Regions from separate parts of the Rhodococcus sp. FW305-130 genome, predicted to be linked through region 1. Evidence: riboswitches for the same ligand, from Rfam matches in the RefSeq annotation. Region 1 holds a riboswitch; each other region holds the start of a gene.

Region 1 (7,430 bases):
TCGAGCAACCATACGGCTGCTCTTGGCGGACGACCAGGCGCTCGTGCGAGGAGCGTTGGCCGCACTACTCGATCTGGAATCCGACCTCTCCGTGGTGGCCGAGGTCGGTCGCGGCGACGAGGTTGTGGCCGCTGTTCTCGAACACCGCCCAGATGTCGCGCTTCTGGACGTCGAGATGCCCGGCATGGACGGAATCGCCGCGACGGCGGCCCTTCGCGAGGCAGCACCCGACACCCGAGTCCTGATCGTCACCACGTTCGGACGTCCCGGATTTCTTCGCAAAGCCCTGCACGCCGGGGCCGGCGGGTTCGTCGTCAAGGACACACCCGCCAGGCAGTTGGCCGACGCAGTCAGGCGTGTCCACGCCGGACTGCGCGTCGTCGATCCCACCCTTGCGGCCGACAGCCTCGTCAGCGGCGAGTCGCCCCTGACGGAGCGTGAGACCCAAGTACTGCGCGCCGCTCACGACGGCGCACCCGTGGCAGCCATCGCAGGGGCGCTCTTCTTGTCCGCAGGGACAGTTCGAAATCATCTGTCATCCGCGATGGGCAAGACAGGTGCGTCGACGCGCGCGGAAGCCGTCAGAATCGCCGAGTCGAACGGCTGGCTCTGATCCGCGTGGCCGGAATCCGCTTCCCCGGCAAATAGTTCGCCGTTCGATTCTTGACGGCGATTTGTCCAGATCACTCAAAGTAGGGACCTTCTACCCTAGGGATTTTCCCTGCAAACAACCCCCTCCGCGAGAATCCAAAACAGCTAATCGTTCGATAACTGGCTATGATGCAGTTAATTGAATCGACGGAGCCTGTGCGTAACGGGGGAAGGGACGTCTCATGTCGAACCAGTTCAACGATCGCTTGAACTCGCTGTTCGAGACTGCCGACTTTCACGTCACCAACGCGATGGTCGTTCGCGGCATGACCGAGTTCGGCTGCCGCATCTCGACGCCGTACCTGTCCCAACTGCGCACCGGCGTCCGAACCAACCCGTCACCCGAAGTGGTTGCCGCCCTCGCCCACTTCTTCAACGTCCATCCGGACTACTTCTACGCCCCGTCCGATCAAACTCCGCCCGCGATCTCGGGCGGCGAGGCGGACCTCTCTCTCCTCGAACAGCTGCACAACGTGCGCCTGCGAAACCTCACCTCTCGCGTCGTCGATCTATCGCCGTCTTCGCAGGATCTGCTTGTCGAAATGGCGGAGAATCTACGTTCCTCCGAGAATCTTCCGCGCGTACCACCGGACTCGAATTCCTACATGTCACGCGCGTAGCGCCCTTCGCCGACTCTCCTTGACTGCTCAGGGAGGGTTGGCCTTATGCTGGTCGATGCAGCTGGTTCGCCCGGCGCGGTCATGAGGAGCCCCGAAGACCGTTCCCGGCGTCGAAGCCCCGTCAGCGCAAGCTGTCGGAGTGAGAGGGAACCCGGTGAAAATCCGGGACTGTCCCGCAGCGGTAAGCAGGAACGACCGCCGTTTATGTGCACTGGGCATCCGCCTGGGAAGCGACGGCCAGTAGGTTCGATCCAACTCGATCGAGTGCCCGCGAGTCCGAAGACCTGCCGACTGTGTCGGGCACGCCGTGCCCGACGGTCCACCGCCTCGTGGAATGGGCGTGTAGATCTCCATCGGACCTCGTGTGCGGTGCGGGCAGTACTGTCCGCCGAAACTCGAGGTCTCGTGAGGTGTACCCGTCTGCCGGCAGTGGCCATCAATGCATTGGCAATCTGGAGAAACTCCGTGACAACAACATTCACTTCGACCGTGCTGGGCTCACCGCGCATCGGTCCTCATCGAGAACTCAAGCGGGCAACCGAAAGCTACTGGGCAGGGCGCATCGACGCCGACGCCCTGCAGGCTGTCGCCCGTGACCTCCGTCGGCAGGGCTTGGCCGACCTCCGTGACCTGGGCCTCGACTCCATCCCGGTCAATACCTTCTCCTTCTACGACCAGATGCTCGACACCGCAGTTCTTCTCGGCGCGCTGCCCGACCGCGTCGCGTCGGTCGCCGATCCGTTGGACCGCTACTTTGCCGCTGCCCGTGGGACGGACACCATCGCGCCACTCGAAATGACGAAGTGGTTCGACACCAACTACCACTACCTGGTGCCGGAGATTTCACCGTCCACCACGTTCGCACTCGACCCGTCCAAGGTCTTGTCCGAACTGGCAGAAGCACTTTCCGACGGCATTGCAGCCCGCCCGGTCGTCATCGGACCGGCCACCTTCCTGCTGCTCTCGAAGGCTGTCGGCACAGACGAGCCGCTGCTCTCGCGGCTCGACGAACTACTCCCCCTCTACGCGGATCTACTCGGTCGGCTCGCGAAGGCCGGTGCGAGCTGGGTTCAGCTCGACGAACCCGCCCTCGTGGGCGATCGCACCGATGAGGAAATCGAAGCGGCACGCGCTGCGTACGAACAGCTTTCAGCGCTGTCCAAGCGGCCGTCGATCCTGTTGGCGTCGTACTTCGGTTCGCTGCGTGACGCGTTGCCCGCGCTTGCGTCCACCGGCGTCGAAGGATTTGCCGTCGACCTGGTGGCCGGTCAGGATTCGATCGGCTCCGTACCTGAACTCGCCCGCAAACTAATCGTCGCCGGAGTGGTCGACGGACGAAACATCTGGCGGTCCGATCTGGACTCGGCACTGAGCACTTTGGGTGCCTTGCTCGGCAGCGTGGACACGCTTGCCGTCTCCACGTCGTGCTCCCTGCTGCACGTTCCGTACACACTCGACGCTGAGTCCGATGTCGACAAGGCCCTGCGCTCCTGGCTCTCGTTCGGCACCGAGAAGGTCAAGGAAGTAGTAACTCTCGCAACCGCTCTCACACAGGGCCGAGAGTCGGTGGAGGACGAGTTCGCTCTGGCACGAGCGGCCGCGTCGACCCGCAAGGACGATCGCAGACTCAATGATGCGAGTGTTCGAGGCCGTCTGGACGCGGTGCTGAACTCGGCAACCGGTCGCGCGCCCGCCGCCGAACGTCGCGCTGCCCAGGACGAGCTGCTTTCTCTGCCGCCGCTGCCCACGACGACCATCGGTTCGTACCCGCAAACCTCGAAGATCCGCATCGCTCGCGCAGCACTGCGCAAAGGTGAGATCGACGAAGCCGAGTACGTCAACCGTATGCGCGCCGAGATCGCCGAAGTTGTTGCGCTCCAGGAAAAGCTGGACCTGGACGTGCTTGTTCACGGTGAGCCGGAACGCAACGACATGGTCCAGTACTTCGCGGAGCAGTTGGACGGATTCTTCGCCACCGCCAACGGTTGGGTCCAGTCGTACGGCACCCGCTGCGTGCGTCCGCCGATTCTGTACGGCGACGTCTCGCGCGCGAAGCAGATGACCGTCGACTGGATCACGTACGCACAGTCCCTGACCGACAAGCCGGTCAAGGGCATGCTCACCGGACCCGTCACCATTCTGGCCTGGTCGTTCGTCCGCGACGACCAACCCCTCGCCGACTCGGCAAATCAAGTCGCACTGGCCATTCGAGACGAGACCGTCGATCTGCAGGCCGCCGGAATCGGAATCATCCAGGTCGACGAACCGGCTCTGCGAGAACTACTCCCACTGCGTGCCGAGGATCAGCGCGCCTACCTGGACTGGTCGGTCGGCGCCTTCCGGTTGGCCACCTCGGGCGTCGCGGATTCCACCGCGATCCACACGCACCTGTGCTACTCCGAGTTCGGAGCGGTGATCGGCGCCATCGCCGGCCTCGACGCGGACGTCACGTCCATCGAGGCGGCACGCTCACACATGGAGGTCCTCGACGATCTCAGTTCGGTCGGGTTCGACCTCGGCGTCGGCCCCGGTGTCTACGACATCCACTCGCCGCGGGTGCCGAGCGTCGACGAGATCGCGGAGTCGCTACGCGAAGCACTCAAAGCTGTTCCGGTCGAACGATTGTGGGTCAACCCCGACTGCGGATTGAAGACTCGCGGTTCCGTCGCGGTCGAAGCGTCACTGCGTAACCTCGTCGAAGCCGCGAAGGTGGTACGAGCGGAGCTTTAGGGGCGAAGCCCCGGTGCGCCTTTTTGGTGGTGGGCACTACCAAAAAGGCGCACGGGGGGTCAGCTCAACCACGTGTTGCCGAAGAGCAGAATCCCGTCCGCACTCGGCATCACTCCGTGCACGTTCTCGCGCCACGGGATGAAAACCTTGCCGGAGTTGACCACGGCCATCGGCGCCGTCTCGTTGACCACGGTCTGAATATCGTCGATGACGGCTCGCCGCTCATCCTCGCCCGACGCTGTTTGCAACTTGCCGAGCAACTCGTCCATCCGAGCGTTCTTGTAGCCGAGAATGTTCGACGGCGATTCGCTGAACAGGTTGCCGTACATACGCACGAACGGTGACTCTTCCAGCACGTTGAACGCGAAGTAGGACACGTCGTAGTCATGCTTCGCGTACAGCATGGAAATCAGATCGTTGATGCTGGTTGCGTAGGTGATGTCGACCGTGAAACCCACTGCCTGCAAGAGCGACTGAAACGTCAGTGCGCTGCGCTGCGTCGCCGGATCGTTCATACCGACGTACGTCAGTTTTCCGTCGTAACCGTCGGCCTTCGCCTCGGCGAGATACTTCTTCGCCGCCTCGGGGTCGAAGCCGTTCCCGGCCACCGATCCGTGCCACTGCGACCACGACGCGAACATGTCGGTGCCGGGTTCGCCGAAGCCGCCCTGAACTCGCTCGTTGAACGTAGTCGGGTCCACCGCAGCGACAATCGCCTTACGCACGCGCTCGTCCTTCGCTGCCCGATCGTCGCGCTGATTGATTGCCAGAACGCCGGCCATGCTGGCCGAGTACACAAATCCTGGATCACCGGCTTCGAAAGCCTCGTGTATGAAATCGGGAGACTTCAGATAGGCGACCTGAATTCCGTCGGTGTGCAATCCCTCGAGTTTGCTCTTCTCGTTGACGATTGCCGGAAAGCGCAACTTCTCGAGGTACGGTGCCCCGTCCCAGTACGTCGGACGGGCAGCGAGCACCAATTCGTCCTGGGAGGCGAACTTCTCGACGGTGAACGGACCTGCCCCGATCGGGGTGAACGTGCCGGTAGCCATCGACGAGGGCGCGACGATCATGCCGGGACCGGTGGTGAACATGATCGGGAACTCGTCCCACGGCTGCGCCAATGTGAAGACGACCGTACTCGGATCCGGTGAATTCGTCTCGCGCACAGTGGTCTTCCACACCAGCGCGTGAGTTCCCTTCTTCTGCAGATAGTGATCGATACTCCACAGGACTGCCGCACTGTCCATCGGAGTGCCGTCGCTGAAGGTGACGCCGTCGCGCAATTTCAGTGTCCACACCGTGTTGTCGCCGTTGGCCGACAAAGACTGCGCCAAGTGGGGAACGTATTCGCCCGCCGCCGTATCGAAGCGAATCAGAAGGTCGTAGATGGCCGCCATTTCGCTACCACCGGTAGCGCCGCCGTCCTGACGGTCAGCCGGATCGAGACTGCTGATCCCGTTGTAGGTGGCAAACGACACGGTGCCACCCGAGCGCGGCTCTCCCCCGTTGTTCTGGTCACCGACAACTCCGACCGTCACGTCCGATGCATCCGTGGTCGTACCTTGGCTGCTACCGGCGCACCCCGTCACCACCAGTGTCGCCGACGCCAGGACAACCATCCAGATTCGAGAGCGAGCTCGGTACGAGCGCTTCATTGCGACTCACTTTCACAGTTCACGGACACGTCGATCCTTGGATCGGACATCCCGGCAGTTTTGTAAGTGAATTCTAGGTAAGGACGCTCCCTGCGTCTTCGTTTTCACAAAGCTGCAGCGATGATTCGCATTCACAGCGAGAGAAACAAGAACTGAATTCTAGAGTGACATCGTTCAGCGAAGTACCAGTCCGATGACGTCTTCGACGTTCCGCTGGGCCTCTGCGAACCCGATCCGGCCACTGGTCCACAGTGCAAGGGCCGTCAACATCGTGCCGCCCATTGCCACGGCCGCAACCCGCGCCGTCTCGGCCGGAATACCGTCCATCAATTCGAACAGCATTCTCCGATGGGCAGCCGCGCGCTGATCCAACGACTCGATCACGAACTGATCCGAGGACGAATGGAGTTCGATCTCGAGTCGAGCGAAGTGAGGCCTACGCTCGAATGCCTTCATCTCGCGGCGATGAAGTGCCAGAACCCGTTCGTACGCGTTGCTCTCTTCGCCGCCTGTTCGCGACTCCTCAGGACGACGAGCCGATTCGAGCCCGCTCCACGCCGTCATCGCCGCAGCAAGAAGTTGCTGTTTGGTCGGAAAGTAGCGATAGAGAGTGCCTAGCGCCACGCCTGAACGCTCCGACACTTCTTTCATCTGGATTCGATCCGACGGCATCTCTGCAAGCATCTCGACCACCGCCGTGGTCAATCGTCGTCTCCGCTCGAGTTGCCCCACCGACATGAGGTCGGTATCCAGGGGAAACTCGTCGCTGCGCACAGTCACGCGCGTCACGATAGTTCAGAACCTCGACCGCAGTGCCAGGTTGCGAAGTTTCATCAGAACCCCGAAATCTAGTACATAGATTAATCACCTGCCGATCGCGCTAGGGTTAGTCCATGAATGACCGGACAACCGATGACCAGTCAACCGTCGGCGAACTCAATTTCTGGTCGTTCATCGAACTGGCCAACAAAAAGCTGGCCACCGAACACGGCTTTCGCGATCAGCTCGCCACCGAGGTTCTCCTGACGCTCAACCGAGCCTCCAACGTCGTCACGTACGATCTCGAGTCGTCGATCCACCGCCCTCGAGGCTGGTCATGGTCCTCCTTCCGACTGTTGTTCGTCACCTGGCTGGCCGGTCCGATCGAGCCGAAGGCAGCCGCCGAGCTCACCGGAATGAGTAGGGCAGCGGTCTCCAATCTGTCCAAGTCGCTGCTGGCAGACGGATTGATCGATCGTCGGCCCACCGAGAACGACGGCCGTTCGGTCCAGCTGTACCTGACCGACAAAGGCCGAGAAGCCATGGTCGAAGCGTTTCGCGAGCAGAACGAACGCGAACACGCCTGGGTCAGCGTCCTGAGCGAGGCCGAACAGCGAATTCTTGTCATGCTCCTGGACAAACTGATCACCAACCGCAGCCAGTTCGACGTACGCGGACGTAACTGACATAGACCCGAACCCCCTTGAAGGGTTGCGCCCATCACATCATTTTAGTTAATGTATTTACTATCTGGTGGAGGTGAGCCAGGCAGAACAGCACAGAAGGAGCCCCGTCATGGCGTTCTATCGACAACTCGGCAACATCCCACCGAAGCGTCACACCCAACACCGTGACGAGTCCGGCAACCTCTACTACGAAGAACTGATGGGAGAGGAAGGTTTCTCCTCGGATTCTTCGTTGCTCTACCACCGCGAGATCCCGTCGGCCATCGTCGACGCAACGGTCTGGGAACTGCGCGATCAGAGCACAACCCCCAACCATCCCCTCAAAC
Region 2 (7,430 bases), on a different contig from region 1:
AGCGCGCCGACTTCGCCTACGACGGGGGCAACGATCAGGTGGTGCTGAACTGGCCGAAGAACGGCAACGACGCCACCGTCGAGGCCCTGCGCGCCGTCCAGAACAAGATGGCCTTCGCCGGCACCACGCTGCCGTCCGCCTTGCCGTTCGCGAAAGACGTCAATTCCTCGTTCACCGCGCATCCCCTCGGCGGTGCGGTTCTCGGCAAGGCAACCGACGGCTACGGGCGAGTCAAGGGCTACGACGGCCTGTACGTGATGGACGGCGCTGCCATTCCGGGCAGCACCGGCACCGTCAATCCGTCACTGACCATCACTGCTCTGGCGGAGCGGAACATCGCTCAGATCATCAAGTCCGGACGCTGAAACACTTCAGCGCCCGGACCTGCTGATGATTCTCGAGGTTTACTCCCCCTCGAGTTCGCCTTCGGTTTCGAGGTACACCTGACGCAAGCCGTCGAGTGTCTTCTGCTCGGGGTGCTCCCACATGTTGCGCTCGGCGGCTTCGAGGAGCCGCTCGGCGATTCCGTGTAGTGCCCACGGATTGGATTGCGTCATGAACTTCTGGTTCTGCTCGTCCAGAACGTAGGTCTCGGCGAGCTTTTCGTACATCCAGTCCGCGACCACGTTGGTGGTGGCGTCGTATCCGAAGAGGTAGTCGACCGTGGCTGCCATCTCGAAGGCACCCTTGTACCCATGACGGCGCATCGCGTCGAGCCAGCGGGGATTGACCACGCGCGCCCGGAAGACACGTGCGGTCTCTTCCGAAAGTGTGCGTGTGCGAACCGATTCCGGCCTAGTGCTGTCGCCGATATATGCCTCGGGCGACTTTCCGGTCAGCGCGCGCACGGTGGCAACCATGCCGCCGTGGTACTGGAAGTAGTCGTCCGAATCGGCGATGTCGTGCTCACGTGTGTCGGTGTTCTTGGCTGCCACGTTGATTCGACGGTATGCACTGCGCATGTCGTCGGCTGCCGGGATTCCGTCGAGCCCACGGCCGTACGCGAAGCCGCCCCAGTTGGTGTACACCTCGGCGAGGTCGTCGTCACCGCGCCAGGTCTTGGAGTCGATGAGTTGCAGCAGTCCGGCGCCGTAGGTTCCGGGCTTCGAACCGAAGATACGGGTGGTCGCACGCCTGGCGTCGCCGTGCTCGGCAAGGTCGGCCTGTGCGTGGGCGCGCACGTAGTTCTGCTCGTCCGTCTCGTCCAGTGCCGCGACCAGCTGAACGGCGTCGTCGAGCAGTGCGAGCACGTGTGGGAACGCATCACGGAAGAATCCGGAGATGCGGACGGTGACGTCGATGCGCGGGCGGCCGAGTTCTTCGAGATCGATCACTTCGAGGTTGACGACGCGTCGGCTTGCTTCGTCCCAGACGGGGCGAACACCGAGGAGCGCGAACACTTCGGCGATGTCGTCGCCGGAGGTACGCATGGCGGCGGTTCCCCACACCGACAGACCCACCGAGCGCGGGTATTCGCCGTGATCGGCGAGATAGCGAGCGGCGAGCGACTCGGCCATCGCCTGACCGGTCTCCCACGCCAGGCGTGAAGGAACTGCCTTGGGGTCGACGGAGTAGAAGTTACGACCAGTGGGAAGAACGTTGATCAGGCCGCGCAGCGGCGAACCGCTCGGGCCCGCGGCGATGAATCCGCCGTCGAGCGCGTGCAGGACCTGCTTGATCTCATTGTCGGTCTGCCGCAGACGCGGAACCACTTCGGTGGCCGCGAACTGCAGGATCTTCACGACGGTCTCGTCGTCGCTGAGTTGTTCTGCCGCAGCGGGGTTCCAATCGGCGTCGTACATGCCGCGAACCAGTGCGTGCGCCTTTTCCTCGACGTCGTCGACACGGCTGCGCGACTCGTCGCCGTCTTCGCTGAGCCCGAGTGCTTCACGCAAACCGGGGACGCTCTGTTCGCCGCCCCACATCTGACGGGCTCGCAGCATGGCGAGGACCAGTTCGATTTCGGCGTCGCCCTGGGGGGCACGGCCGAGAATGTGCAGACCGTCGCGGATCTGGACGTCCTTGATCTCGCACAGCCAACCGTCGACGTGCAGGAGCATGTCGTCGAACACGTCTTCTTCAGGCCGCTCGGCGAGGCCGAGGTCGTGGTCCATCTTGGCGGCACGCATCAGTGTCCAGATCTGCTGGCGAATAGCCGGGAGCTTGGACGGATCGAGTGCGGAAATGTTGGAGTGCTCGTCGAGCAGTTGCTCGAGGCGGGAGATGTCGCCGTAGCTTTCGGCACGGGCCATCGGCGGGATCAGGTGATCGACGAGCGTCGCGTGAGCACGACGCTTGGCCTGTGTTCCCTCGCCCGGATCGTTGACCAGGAACGGGTAGATCAGCGGCAGGTCGCCGAGCGCTGCGTCGGTGCCGCAGTTGCTGGACATGCCGAGCGTCTTGCCCGGCAACCATTCGAGGTTGCCGTGCTTGCCGAGGTGCACAACGGCGTCGGCGCCGAATCCGCCGTTGTCCGGGGTGGCAGCGATCCAGCGGTAGGCCGCGAGGTAGTGGTGGCTCGGCGGCAGATCCGGGTCGTGGTAGATCGCGACAGGCTTTTCACCGAATCCCCGCGGCGGCTGAACCATGAGGACGATGTTGTTGAATCGCAGTGCCGCGATGACGATTTCGCCGTCCGGATCCTGCGAGCGATCGACGTACAGCTCGCCGGGCGCTGTGCCCCAGTGTTCCTCGACTCCGCTGCGCAACTCTTCGGGCAGGGTGGCGAACCAGTCGCGGTACTTCGCTGCCGAGATGCGGATCGGATTGCCCTCTAGCTGCTCGGCGGTAAGCCAGTCGGGATCCTGTCCGCCGGCCGCAATCAGGGCGTGGATCAGCGCATCGCCGTCCTTGGCCGCCAGGCCGGGAACTGCGTCAGGACCGTCGACCGGACCGAGGTCGTAACCGGCAGAACGCATTTCGGTGAGCAGATCGATTGCGCTCGCCGGAGTGTCGAGGCCGACGGCGTTGCCGATACGGGCGTGCTTGGTCGGGTACGCCGAGAGCATCAGAGCAACGCGACGCTGGGTGGTCGGAATGTGACGAAGCTTGCCGTGACGGACGGCGATACCGGCGACACGGGCAGCGCGCTCGACATCGGGGACGTACGTGGACAGCCCGTCGGAGTCGATTTCCTTGAAGGAGAAAGGGACGGTGATGATGCGACCGTCGAACTCCGGCACCGCGACCTGCGTCGCGACGTCGAGAGGCGACAGTCCGTCGTCGTTCTCGTCCCAGGTGGCGCGGCTACTGGTCAGGCACAGCCCCTGCAGGATCGGGACGTCGAGTGCAGCGAGTGCGGCGACGTCCCAGGCTTCGTCGTCCCCACCAGCGGACGCGGTGGCGGGCTTGGTGCCGCCGGCAGCAAGAACTGTCACGACCATGGCGTCGGCGCGGCGGAGCGTGCTCAGAAGTTCGGCTTCTGCGGTTCGCAGAGATGCGCAGTAGATCGGGAGCGCGGTGCCACCGGCCTCGGCGACCGCGTCGCACAACGCCTGGATATACCGGGTGTTTCCGGCCAAATGCTGGGCGCGGTAGTACAGAACTGCGATGACCGGACCGCTCGCCGAGTCGAGATCGGGCGAGAAATCAGCGATGCCCCAGGAAGGCAGGTGAGCCGGCGGCTCGAAACCGTGGCCGGTGAGCAGGACGGTGTCGGAGAGGAAGTGGTGCAGCTGTGCCAGATTCTGTGTGCCACCCTCAGCCAGGTAGTTGTGCGCCTCGGCAGCAACACCGGCGGAGACCGTCGAGCACTCCATGAGGTCGGCATCCGGCGCGTGCTCGCCGCCGAGAACGACTACGGGGAGTCCGGAGGCGAGGACCATCTCCAAGCCGTCTTCCCAGCTGCGACGGCTGCCAAGGATACGAACGATCACGAGGTCGACGCCGTCGAGCAAGGGCGGCAAGTCCTCCGAGACCAGCAAGCGTGAGGGGTTGGCCCAGCGATAGGAGACGCCGTCGCCGGCTTCCTGGCTGGCGCGGGCGCTCAGCAGATCGGTATCGGACGTGGAGAGCAGAAGAATCACGGGTGAAGCCTTCCTGGGGTTTCGCGCCCCGTGGCACAGATCTGTCATCGACGGCGGTTGAGGGTCTGACTCGTGTTTCCGAGCGGAAACACGTCCCGCTCGAGCAACACTCACAGTGGCGCGACCGCACCGGACTTTCACCGGTTTCCTCAACTGCCGTCACTGGTGGTGGTGATGCTACCGGTCCGCAGAAGGCACTCATGACAGGTCGTACCCTGGAGCCATGCCCACGGACCGTTCACAGCCAGACGCGTGCCCGGGTGCACTGCAAGTTCACCACGCCGCCGACGGCGCACTGGCACGCGTGCGCCTACCCGGCGGACTCCTCACCCCGGTCCAATTGCAGACGCTCGCCGACGCAGCGCGCGATCTCGGCAACGGGCAGATGGAACTCACCTCGAGGGGCAACGTCCAACTGCGCTCGGTCTCGGACCCCGAAGCCTTCGCAGCGCGAATCGCGTCGGCCGGTCTGCTGCCGTCCGCGACGCACGAGCGAGTGCGCAACATCCTCGCGTCCCCACTGTCCGGCCGTATCGGGGGCGTCGCCGACATTCGTGAACTGGTCCACCGTCTCGATTCGGCGATCCAAGCGGATCACGCATTGGCGGATCTGCCAGGGCGAACCCTGTTCACCCTCGACGACGGGCGCGGAGACATCACCGGGCTACGGGGCGATTTCGGACTCCATGCGCGCAGCGCCACCGAGCATTCACTGGTGCTCGCCGGTCACCACACCACTCATCTCGTCCAGGCGGACGACGCCGTCGAATTGCTCCTCGAGGCGGCTCGATCATTCCTCGACGTCCGCGACAAGCACTGGCGCCTGGCCGAGGTTCCGGACGGTATCGAACGCACCCTCGAGCAGCTGGGTCTGAGCGCCGAGTCCACCGGTGCGGCGGACCTCACGCCGGATGCACGGCCCACCATCGGCTGGCTCGAGCAGCGCGACGGGACCGTAGCCCTGGGCGGAGGCTTGCGATTCGGGCTGCTGGACGCTCGGCTGGCCGAGTTCCTGGCCGCCGTCGACAAGCCCGTTGTCGTGACGCCGTGGCGATCGGTGCACATCTTCGACCTCGACGAATGGGCTGCCGAGCAGGTAGTCCGGGTGTTGGCGCCGATGGGGTTGATCTTCGACGAGAACTCACCGTGGCTCGACGTCACCGCCTGCACCGGAAGCCCGGGATGCGAGAAGTCGCTCGCCGATGTGCGCACCGACGCAATCACCGCCGTCGAGCAGGCAGAACTGCCCGTCGTCGGGCGCCAGCACTGGGCCGGGTGCGACCGCAGCTGCGGACGTCCCCGCGGGGACGTAGCGGATGTGATTGCGACGGGTGACGGTTACCGGGTGAATCCGGCCGATCGGTGATGCCTCTATCGTGTGGCACATGATCGAGTACATCCGTGACGGCGCGGAAATCTATCGCCAGTCCTTTGCCACCATTCGGGCCGAAGCCGACCTGTGCCGTTTCCCGGCGGATGTCTCGCAAGCTGTAGTGCGCATGATTCATGCAAGTGGCCAGGTCGATCTCGTCGACGACGTCGCCTTCACACCCGGTGTCGTCTCGGCTGCGCGCGCAGCTCTGCGCGACGGCGCGCCGATCTTCTGCGACGCCCAGATGGTGGCTGCCGGCATCACGCGCAAGCGTCTGCCCGCCGGCAACGACGTCATCTGCACCCTCGGCGATCCGCGGGTTCCCGTGCTGGCGTCGACCATCGACAACACTCGTTCGGCGGCTGCTCTCGAACTGTGGGGAGCCAAGCTCGAGGGCGCTGTTGTCGCGATCGGAAACGCACCCACCGCACTGTTCCATCTCCTGAACCTCATCGAAGCCGGCGCACCCCGTCCGGCCGCCATCGTCGGAGGTCCGGTCGGCTTCATCGGCGCTGCCGAGTCGAAGGAAGCCCTCATCGAACACGCCAGCGGGATCGATCATCTCGTTCTCCGCGGCCGACGCGGCGGCAGCGCGATCACCGCGGCCGTCGTCAACGCGATTGCGAGCGAAGTCGAATGAGTGCAGGCAAGCTCTGGGGTGTCGGTATCGGCCCCGGCGATCCCGAATTGGTGACCGTCAAGGCCGCCCGCGTCATCGGCGAGGCCGATGTGGTTGCGTTCCACTCCGCGAGGCACGGCAAGAGCATCTCCCGCGGAGTTGCAGCGCCGTACATGCGCGAAGGACAGATCGAAGAACACCTCGTCTACCCCGTGACCACCGAGACCGTTGATCATCCCGGCGGATACCAGGGCGCGATGGACGAATTCTACGAAGCGGCTGCCGAACGGCTGGCAGTTCACCTCGCGGCCGGTCGAACCGTCGCGTTGCTCGCCGCCGGCGATCCGCTCTTCTACAGCTCCTACATGCACATGCACAAGAGGCTGGCCGATCGCTTCGACGCCGAGGTGATTCCCGGCGTCACCTCCGTCAGCGCGGCATCTGCGGCACTCGGAAAGCCGCTGGTCGAGGGTGAAGAGATCCTGACGATCCTGCCCGGAACGTTGCCGCAGGCCGAGCTGACCAGGCGACTCAAGGAAACCGACGCCGCAGCCATCCTCAAGCTCGGACGTACGTTCCCCCCGGTCCTGCAATCGCTCGAGGATTCCGGCCGCTTGGATGAAGCGCACTACGTCGAGCGCGCGAGCACCACACGTCAACGCGTCGAATCCGCTGCCGAGGTCGACCCGGACGGAGTTCCGTACTTCTCGATCGCCATCGTTCCGAGCCCGTCGAACAACCCTCGACCTGCAACCGAATCCCGCGGCGAGGTGGTCGTGGTCGGACTCGGGCCGGGCGACACCGCCTGGACCACACCCGAAGTGGCGCATGAGCTTTCGTTGGCCACCGACCTCGTCGGCTACGGCCCTTACGTCGATCGCGTGCCGACGCGTCCGGGCCAGCGGCGCCATTCCAGCGACAACCGCGTCGAAGCCGAACGCGCAGCGATGGCGTTGGACCTGGCGAAGAACGGCGCCCGTGTAGCTGTCGTCTCGTCGGGAGATCCCGGCGTATTCGCCATGGCTGCAGCAGTTCTCGAAGTTGCCGCCGAAGACCAGTGGCGCGGCGTGCCGGTACGCATCCTTCCCGGTATGACGGCGGCAAACGCTGTCGCCAGTCGCGTCGGCGCTCCCCTCGGGCACGACTATGCGGTGCTCTCCCTCTCCGATCGCCTCAAGCCGTGGGATGTCGTCGCTCGCCGTATCTCGGCAGTTGCAGCCGCAGATATGGCATTTGCGGTCTACAACCCGGCGTCGAAGTCGCGGACGTGGCAGGTCCAAGCCATGAAGGACCTCGTACTCGAACACCGCTCCCCCGATACTCCTGTTGTCATCGGGCGCGATGTTGCCGGAGCCGAGGAATCAGTTCGCGTCGTGACCCTCGGCGAGCTCGAGCCTTCCGAAATCGACATGCG
Region 3 (7,430 bases), on a different contig from region 1:
CGGACGAGCCACCGGTGATCAGGACTATCCGACCGACAAGTGGTCCTTCGGGATGGTTGCGACGTGCGCGATTGGGATCGAGGTTTGCGCGCCAGTACTTCCACAGCACAGTCGAATACGACCCGAACTCGGGGACCGTCAGGCCTGATCCGGCGAGGGCGGCAACGGTTCTCTCGGAGGTGAAGGTCGGCGCCATCGTCATGTTGTCGAGCAACGCTGCAGGCATGCCGATGCGATCGAGGAAGACTTTTCGTGCCGATTCTGCCGAATCCATCGGCAATGGCGAGACAAAGGGTTTGGCGATCACGCCCGGCAGGCTGAGCGCGGGCCGCGGCGCTCCGGCGGCCTTGGCGAGGCCGGCATAGATTTCGCGTACCGGTTGAGGTTTCGGATTGACGAGATGGAATGCTTCGCCGTCACGGCCGGGCACATGCATCAACTCGACGAGGGCAGCGGCCACATAGTCGACCGGCACCACGTTGGTTGCACCGAGGTTGGGGATCGGGACAGGGAGTGCTGCAGGTAGTTTCGCGAGTAGCGCCAGACCTGGGAACAAGTAATACGGTCCGTCGATCTTGTCCATCTCTCCGGTGACGGAGTTGCCGACCACGGCAGACGGCCGATAAACACGCCAGGTGAGGCCTTCTCGTTCTCGAACGAGCTTCTCGGCCTCGAACTTGGTTCGGTGGTACGGCGTCGGAAAGCCTTGGCCGCAATCGAAATCGGTCTCGCTGAACGTGCCCGGATAGTCGCCTGCGACTGCGACCGATGACACGTGATGAAGGGTGGCTCCCAGTTTCGCAGCAAGTTCGACCACGGAGCGTGTGCCCTCGACATTCGTCGAAGCCTGCTCGTCTCCGGCCGTGATGTCGTAGATCGCGCCGAGGTGAAGGACATGGTCGGCCGGCGGGGGAGAGTCGATGCCCAGCTCGGGCTCGGTCAGATCGCCAACGAGCGGATGCACTCGATCGCCGCCGGGAATTGCCGACACCTGTGCTTCGAGTTTTGCGACAGAACCCGCTCTGACCAGCACGTGGATCTGAGCAGTTTCATCATGCTCGAGCAGGAGCGGTAGTACAGCTCGTCCGAGGAACCCGGTACCGCCAGTGACAATGTATGTGGCCATGGTCGGTAACTTACTCCAAAGTAAGATCGACGGCTAGGGGGAACCGGACATCAGTGCGTCATGACGCCATCCTCGGTGTCGAAGTCGATGCCCGCAGTGATGATTCCGGAAAACAGGAACGCGACGGCAAGTGCAAGAGCGGGGATTGCAAGGATCCATTCGAAAATTGTCATGCTCCAAGTCTGACGAAATCAGCTTCGGAGAACATCGACCTGCGGAGCGATTTCCCTGATCGGGCAGTCATCCTCGAGGACGACTGCCCGATCAGGGAAATCCACTAGTGCGTGATCAGTGGCCCGAAATCAGTGGCCGATGCCGACCTTCGCGTGAACTTTTTTCATCCAGGCCGGAGCCCACCAGTTCGCTTCGCCCATCAACTTCACCAGCGAGGGCACGAGCAACATGCGGATGATGGTCGCGTCGACTATCAACGCGACGATCATGCCGACGCCCAGGAACTTCATCACCGACAACCCGGACATCGCGAATGCCCCCGTCACCACGATCAGGAGTAGGGCGGCGGCCGTCACGATTCGGCCGGTGCGTTCGGTTCCGAACTTGACTGCTTCCTCCGTCGTCGCTCCCGCGTTCTTGGCCTCGACCATCCGGGACATCAGGAAAACCTCGTAGTCCGTGGACAATCCGAACACCACCGCCAGGATGAGCACGACGAACGTCGCCTCCAGCGGAGTTTGACTGACCCCGAGGAGTTCGACGCCGTGACCGTCCTGGAAGACGAAGGTGAGGACTCCGAAGGTGGTCGCGAGGCTCAGCGCGGCCATCAGTACCGCCTTGATGGGCAGGACCACCGAACCGAACGCGAGGAACAACAGGATCAAGGTCGATCCGACCATGATGATGATCATCACCGGCAACCAGTGCAGGACGGCGTTGTTGCCGTCGTCGACCATGGCTTGACCGCCACCGACAAGCAGCACTGTTCCGTCGGGAGCGGAGATCGCACGCAGATCTGTCACTGCGGTGCTCTGTGATTGGGGTGTAGAGCCCTCGCTGTAGAGAGCCTGAACCGCGATGAGTTGATTGGTGCTCGCGACGACGGTCGCCTGACCGATGCCCTCGACCTGACCGGCGGACTCGGCGATCGCTGCACCTTCGGTCGGGGTGAGAGTGTTCCCGTCCTCGGCCTGAAGGATCATCGTCGCGCCGTTGCCGGTCTGCGGGAAGTCGTTGACCAACGTGTCCATTGCGACGCGAGCGGGGTCGTTGTCCGGGAGTGCGGTGTACGAGAGTTCTCCCAAACGGGCACCGAGCAGCGGCGAGGCCATCACGAGCAGCACGGCCACGATCGTCACCGAGACCGCGACCGGACGCTTCATCACCCACGTGACGACGCGGCCCCAGAACTTGCGCGAGCGTTCCTCGCCGCGTTGCGCCGCATCCTTGCGCCACGTCAGGGCGTTGATGCGATGCCCCAGAATGGCAAGCAGCGCAGGCACAGCGGTCAGCGACAGAACTGCCGCGCTCAGTACTGCTGCGATCGCACCGAAACCCAAAGACCGGATGACGGCCTGCGGGAAAACGAGCATGCCGCTGAACGCGCAGATCAGCAGCAGACCCGAGAACATGACGGTGCGACCCGCGGTCAGAACTGTCCGCTGCGCAGCCGCTCCCGGGTCCGAGCCCGAATTCAGTTCTTCACGGAACCGACCGACCACGAACAGTCCGTAGTCGATTGCAAGTCCCAACCCGAGAAGAGAAGCGACGTTGATCGAGAACGAGGACACATCGGTGATCAGCGTGAGGATTCGCAGAACCGCCAAGGCGCTCAAGACGCTGAGTACACCCACGAATACCGGAACCGCCGCAGCGACGATGCCGCCGAAGATGAAGACCAGCAGCACCAGAGTGATCGGAATGGCGATGGCTTCGGCGACCACCAGGTCTTTCTCCAGCTTGGTGTTGAAGGCAACGCCGACGACGGTATTGCCCGCGAATTGTGCCTCGGCACCTTCAACTTCGAGCTTCGGCAAGAGATCGGCGAAAGTGGCCGGTGTGACGCCCGAGTCCGGTGCCAACGTGATCGCAACGGCCGCCATGGATCCGTCGTTCGAGAGCAGGCTGGCCTTGGCCGCGGCGTCTGTTCCCCAATACGACTTCACCGACGCGGTCGGCACTTCCGTTTTGAACTGGTCGACGGCGGCCGTTACTGCCGGCCCGATGTCGTCGAGGGTCTTACCGTCGGTGGGTGAGTAGATCGCGATGATGTCCGGGGTCTGCGGCCCGAGATTGTCTTCGATGATGTCCGCAACCTTCGCGGAGTCGCTGCCCGGATCGATGAAGCCGCCCTGGCTGAGCTTGCCGAACACTCCGAGTCCCCACACCCCACTGATGAGAACTATCAGAACCGCGAGGCTCAGTACCCACCATTTCCGGGCGACGACGGTTTGGGCCCAGCGTGTCATGTATCAACTCCGGTGTGTGGGGGCGTCTGGCCAGATCGACTGTAGTGGGCGTTTGGTCTTGAATCGGAAACGTCATGCATACTGCTCGAAGCACTTGCAAGCCACGTGTGTGGGGGAAGCCGGTCCGAATCCGGCGCTGACCCGCAACGGTAGGTCGATTCTCGGTAGTCACCGAGCGTCGGCAAGCCCGATTACCCACCGCGCGGTGTGCGACATCCATTCGTCGTGGTCTACGAAAAGGAAGTCCAGCAGGAGCTCTGGCCGAGTATCAGTGTGCGGGCGGAGTTGTCTGTCGGATTCTCATTCGTGGCTCAGAGCCCTTACGAGGTCCCCGTGTCACTTCAGTTCTCCCCGTCCCGCGCCGCCGCTGTTCTCATCGCGGTCGCCTTGGTTTCGGCAGGTTGTTCCAAAGGCCAGGAATCAGAGTCCGCGTCTGCTGCGGAATCCTTCGCACAGCCTGTGTCCGTGACCAACTGCGATCGAGAGATGACCTTCGACTCGCCGCCGCAGCGCATCGTGTCTTTGAACGGGCATGTCACCGAGGTGCTCATCGAAATCGGTGCGGGTGACCGGATCGTCGGTCGGGCGTACAGCGACAATCCGCCAACTGCGGAGACCGCCGATGCATTCAACAAGATTCCCAGCCTCTCCGATACGTTCCCCAGCATGGAGCAGGTTCTCGACGTCGATCCGGACTTCGTGGTCGGAGGAATGACCAGTGCCTTCAACGAGAAGCAGGGCCGTTCCCGAGACGCTTTCGGCGAGCGCGGAATCAACACCTTCCTCTTCTCGGAATACTGTGGCACCGGTTTCCCCGACATCGGATTGCTCGAGAACGACTACACGCAACTCGGTCGAGTCCTGGGCGTTGAAGATTCCGCCCGCGAGGTCGCAGAGGAGATCAGCGATGGTCTCGATTCCGTCCGCGCTTCGGTCGGGGACGCGGCGCCGGTACCGACCTTCTTCTACGACAGTGGTGACCAGGTTCCGACGACTATCGGCGGAGTCGGCGTCGGTCAATTGGTCGCGGAATACTCCGGTGTCTCGAACATCTTCGCCGAAGGGACAAAGCCCTACATCGACGCATCGTGGGAAGCTGTTGCCGAGCGTGCACCCCAGGCGATCGTGGTCATCGACTACGGCGACAAGACGGCCGAGCAGAAGATCGACTTCCTCCGTGCCCAGCCGTTGATGGCGACCACCCCTGCTGTGCAGCAGAACCGGTTCGTCGTGGTTCCTCTCGCGGACCTGTTCGAGAGTTCACGGTTGGTGCGTTCGGCACAGACCATCGCGACGGCCTTCCATCCGGGCGCTGACGCGGCGAAGTGACCCGCACGCGTTACGGGTACGGCGCCCTACTTGTCGGCTTGGCGGTCGCCTTGGCGATCGTCCTGGGGTTGGCCGTCTCCTTGGGATCGGTTCGCATTCCCGTCGGTGACGTCTGGGCGATAGTCGGAGCCCGTTTGGCGCCAGGGACTTTCGAAACGTGGTGGACCGCGGCGCGGGAGTCGATCGTGATCGACTCCCGCCTGCCACGTGCACTCACGGCTGCGGTCGTGGGTGCTTCCTTGGCGATGTCGGGTGCTGTTGCTCAGGCTGTCACACGGAATCCTCTTGCCGACCCGTATCTGCTCGGAGTTTCGTCGGGTGCGGGATTCATGGTGGTGCTCGTGTCGGTGCTGGGTTTCGGCGCCGGCCTCCTCGGGGTTTTCACGATTCCGGTCGCAGCATTCGTCGGGGCGATGATCCCGTTGTTTCTCGCACTGCTGATCGGCGGCCGGTATCCGCAGCCGACCGCGATCATTTTGGTGGGTGTAGCGCTCGCCCAGATATTCTCGGCGCTCATCACCTTTTGCATCCTGGTGTTGGCCGATGATCGGCACGTGACGTCGGTGATGCACTGGATTGCCGGCGGATTCGGTGATGCGCGATGGTCGACGCTGATCTTCCCGACGATCGCACTGGTCGTCGTCGGCACGGCCCTTCTGTTCAGTTCGCGGTGGATGGACGTCTTGCAGACCGGTGACGACGGGGCTGCAGCACTCGGTATGAACGTCCGACGGTTCCGAGTGTTGTCCTTGCTTGCGGTCTCCGTACTGGCGGGCGCGGCAGTCAGCGTTGCCGGTGGAATCGGATTCATCGGCCTCCTGATCCCACATCTGGCCGGTTTCATCGTCGGCACCAGAGCAATTCGACTGCTCCCTGCTGCAGCCCTTCTGGGCGCCGTCGCGATGGTTGCCGCGGATACCGCTGCGCGCTCGGTGGCACAATCCACCGAAGTTCCGGTCGGAGTGATCACCGCCCTCGTGGGTGCACCGATCTTCGTCTGGATGCTCTACCGGCAGTATCGGAGGCTCGAACAGTGACGCAGACCAGAACAGTGACACAGGCCAGAACAGAGACACTCCCGAAGGACGCCGAAGCTGCGCCTCTGCTCGAACTCGTCGAGACCCGGGCGCGGCTTGGCAACCGCGAAGTCTTGCGCGGCATCACTTTCGCGGTGACGTCCGGTGAAATACTGGGCTTGGTCGGACCCAACGGCAGTGGCAAGACGACGGCGCTGCGCTGCTGCTACAACGCTTTGACTCCGACAGGTGGCGCAGTTCTGATCGATCAAGCCGACTCGACGACGCTCTCGCGTAAGGACATCGCCAAAACCATCTCGGCGAGCGTCCAGGAACCTACTGTCTCGGCAGGACTTTCGGTTCGTGAATCGATCGCGCTCGGACGAACTCCGCACCGTAGCTGGTTGGACCGAAGCACTGAGCGAGATACCGCCATCGTGGACCGGTGCATCGAGCAGGTTGGTCTGGTCGAGCTTGCCGGACGCGACGTGTCCACCCTGTCGGGTGGTGAGCGGCAACGTGTCTCGATAGCGCGCGCATTGGCTCAGGAGCCCAAGGTTCTGTTGTTGGACGAGCCGACCAATCATCTCGATCTTCGTCACCAGTTGATCGTGATGGAATTGCTCGCCGAACTTGCGTCGGCGGGGCTCGCGGTTGTGGTCACGATGCACGATCTACGGTTGGCAGTCGAGTACTGCGACAACCTTGCCGTGCTCACCGAAGGTGAACTCCGCGCGTGTGGGTCTACGGTCGAGGTGTTGGACGAGCCGTTGTTGGCCGAGGTTTTCGGCATCAAGGCGCGAGTCGAACGCGGAGTACGTCCGCGGATGGAGATATTGGGGCTGGCATGACGGAATCGGTAGCCGGGATCTACGCCCGTATGGCATTAGCGGTGCCGTTCTTCGACAACCTGAGCGCGTATCCGGATACGATGCCCGCGGTGTTGATGACCGACCCCCAGTGGTTGGCAGCACGTGTCGCCGATACGGCCGAGCGATGGGGGAGTGCGGACAGCCGAGTGAACGGCACGTTGTGGTGGTACTCGGCCAGTTCCACGCTGACTGGCATTCCGATCGGAACCGGAATGGTCACCGGGTTCGCGGCCGATCCATCGTTGAACGGTGGGCGGATCTTCTTGCGTGACAACGGCTATCTGGGCGGGTTTGCTGCCGGATCGGTCATTCCGATCTCGCGGAGTGTGGCGGAGTTGGGCCACGCGATGTTCCGCTCACTCAGTCCCGTGATCGAGGTACTCGCCGAGGTGTCCGGCGTTCGGCAGCAGGCGCTGTGGGCGATCGCGACGGACTCCATCGCCAATCGCAGCCTCGACGCCGCCGGTAGCGCGAGGGAGCGCGGAAGTGCATTTGCTGCCGGCCTGATCGATGTTCTCCGCGGTGAGAACCCGGGCATTCCGGTTCCGCGTTTCGTCGATGTCGACCGCAATGAAAGTGTTGTGCGCGTTTCTAATCCGTTGACACCGGTGGCATCCGGGCGACGCAGATTCACGCAGCGCGCGTCGTGCTGCCTGATTTACGA

Evidence for each region. Region 1 has a riboswitch for cobalamin ahead of metE (5-methyltetrahydropteroyltriglutamate--homocysteine S-methyltransferase). Riboswitches for the same ligand answer to the same signal wherever they lie in the genome.
Region 2: it holds a riboswitch for cobalamin, as region 1 does, so the genes downstream of both, cobN (cobaltochelatase subunit CobN) here and metE (5-methyltetrahydropteroyltriglutamate--homocysteine S-methyltransferase) in region 1, are expected to answer to the same signal.
Region 3: it holds a riboswitch for cobalamin, as region 1 does, so the genes downstream of both, AC3WQS_RS06665 (ABC transporter substrate-binding protein) here and metE (5-methyltetrahydropteroyltriglutamate--homocysteine S-methyltransferase) in region 1, are expected to answer to the same signal.

What each region holds. Positions count from the first base shown of each region.
Region 1 covers NZ_JBYTAP010000001.1:677,770-685,199, reverse strand. The annotation lists gene AC3WQS_RS03320 (response regulator transcription factor) at 1-613, shown strand, start outside; gene AC3WQS_RS03315 (helix-turn-helix domain-containing protein) at 834-1,271, shown strand; cobalamin riboswitch at 1,369-1,577, shown strand; gene metE (5-methyltetrahydropteroyltriglutamate--homocysteine S-methyltransferase) at 1,737-4,001, shown strand; gene AC3WQS_RS03305 (ABC transporter substrate-binding protein) at 4,061-5,659, opposite strand; gene AC3WQS_RS03300 (TetR/AcrR family transcriptional regulator) at 5,834-6,448, opposite strand; gene AC3WQS_RS03295 (MarR family winged helix-turn-helix transcriptional regulator) at 6,553-7,104, shown strand; gene AC3WQS_RS03290 (homogentisate 1,2-dioxygenase) at 7,214-7,430, shown strand, end outside.
Region 2 covers NZ_JBYTAP010000006.1:377,444-384,873, forward strand. The annotation lists gene AC3WQS_RS20775 (GMC oxidoreductase) at 1-365, shown strand, start outside; gene cobN (cobaltochelatase subunit CobN) at 405-4,025, opposite strand; cobalamin riboswitch at 4,065-4,197, opposite strand; gene cobG (precorrin-3B synthase) at 4,249-5,391, shown strand; gene AC3WQS_RS20790 (precorrin-8X methylmutase) at 5,411-6,037, shown strand; gene cobJ (precorrin-3B C(17)-methyltransferase) at 6,034-7,430, shown strand, end outside.
Region 3 covers NZ_JBYTAP010000002.1:116,360-123,789, forward strand. The annotation lists gene AC3WQS_RS06650 (SDR family oxidoreductase) at 1-1,126, opposite strand, end outside; gene AC3WQS_RS06655 (hypothetical protein) at 1,177-1,299, opposite strand; gene AC3WQS_RS06660 (MMPL family transporter) at 1,429-3,549, opposite strand; cobalamin riboswitch at 3,619-3,766, shown strand; gene AC3WQS_RS06665 (ABC transporter substrate-binding protein) at 3,883-4,878, shown strand; gene AC3WQS_RS06670 (FecCD family ABC transporter permease) at 4,875-5,915, shown strand; gene AC3WQS_RS06675 (ABC transporter ATP-binding protein) at 5,912-6,745, shown strand; gene AC3WQS_RS06680 ((2Fe-2S)-binding protein) at 6,742-7,430, shown strand, end outside.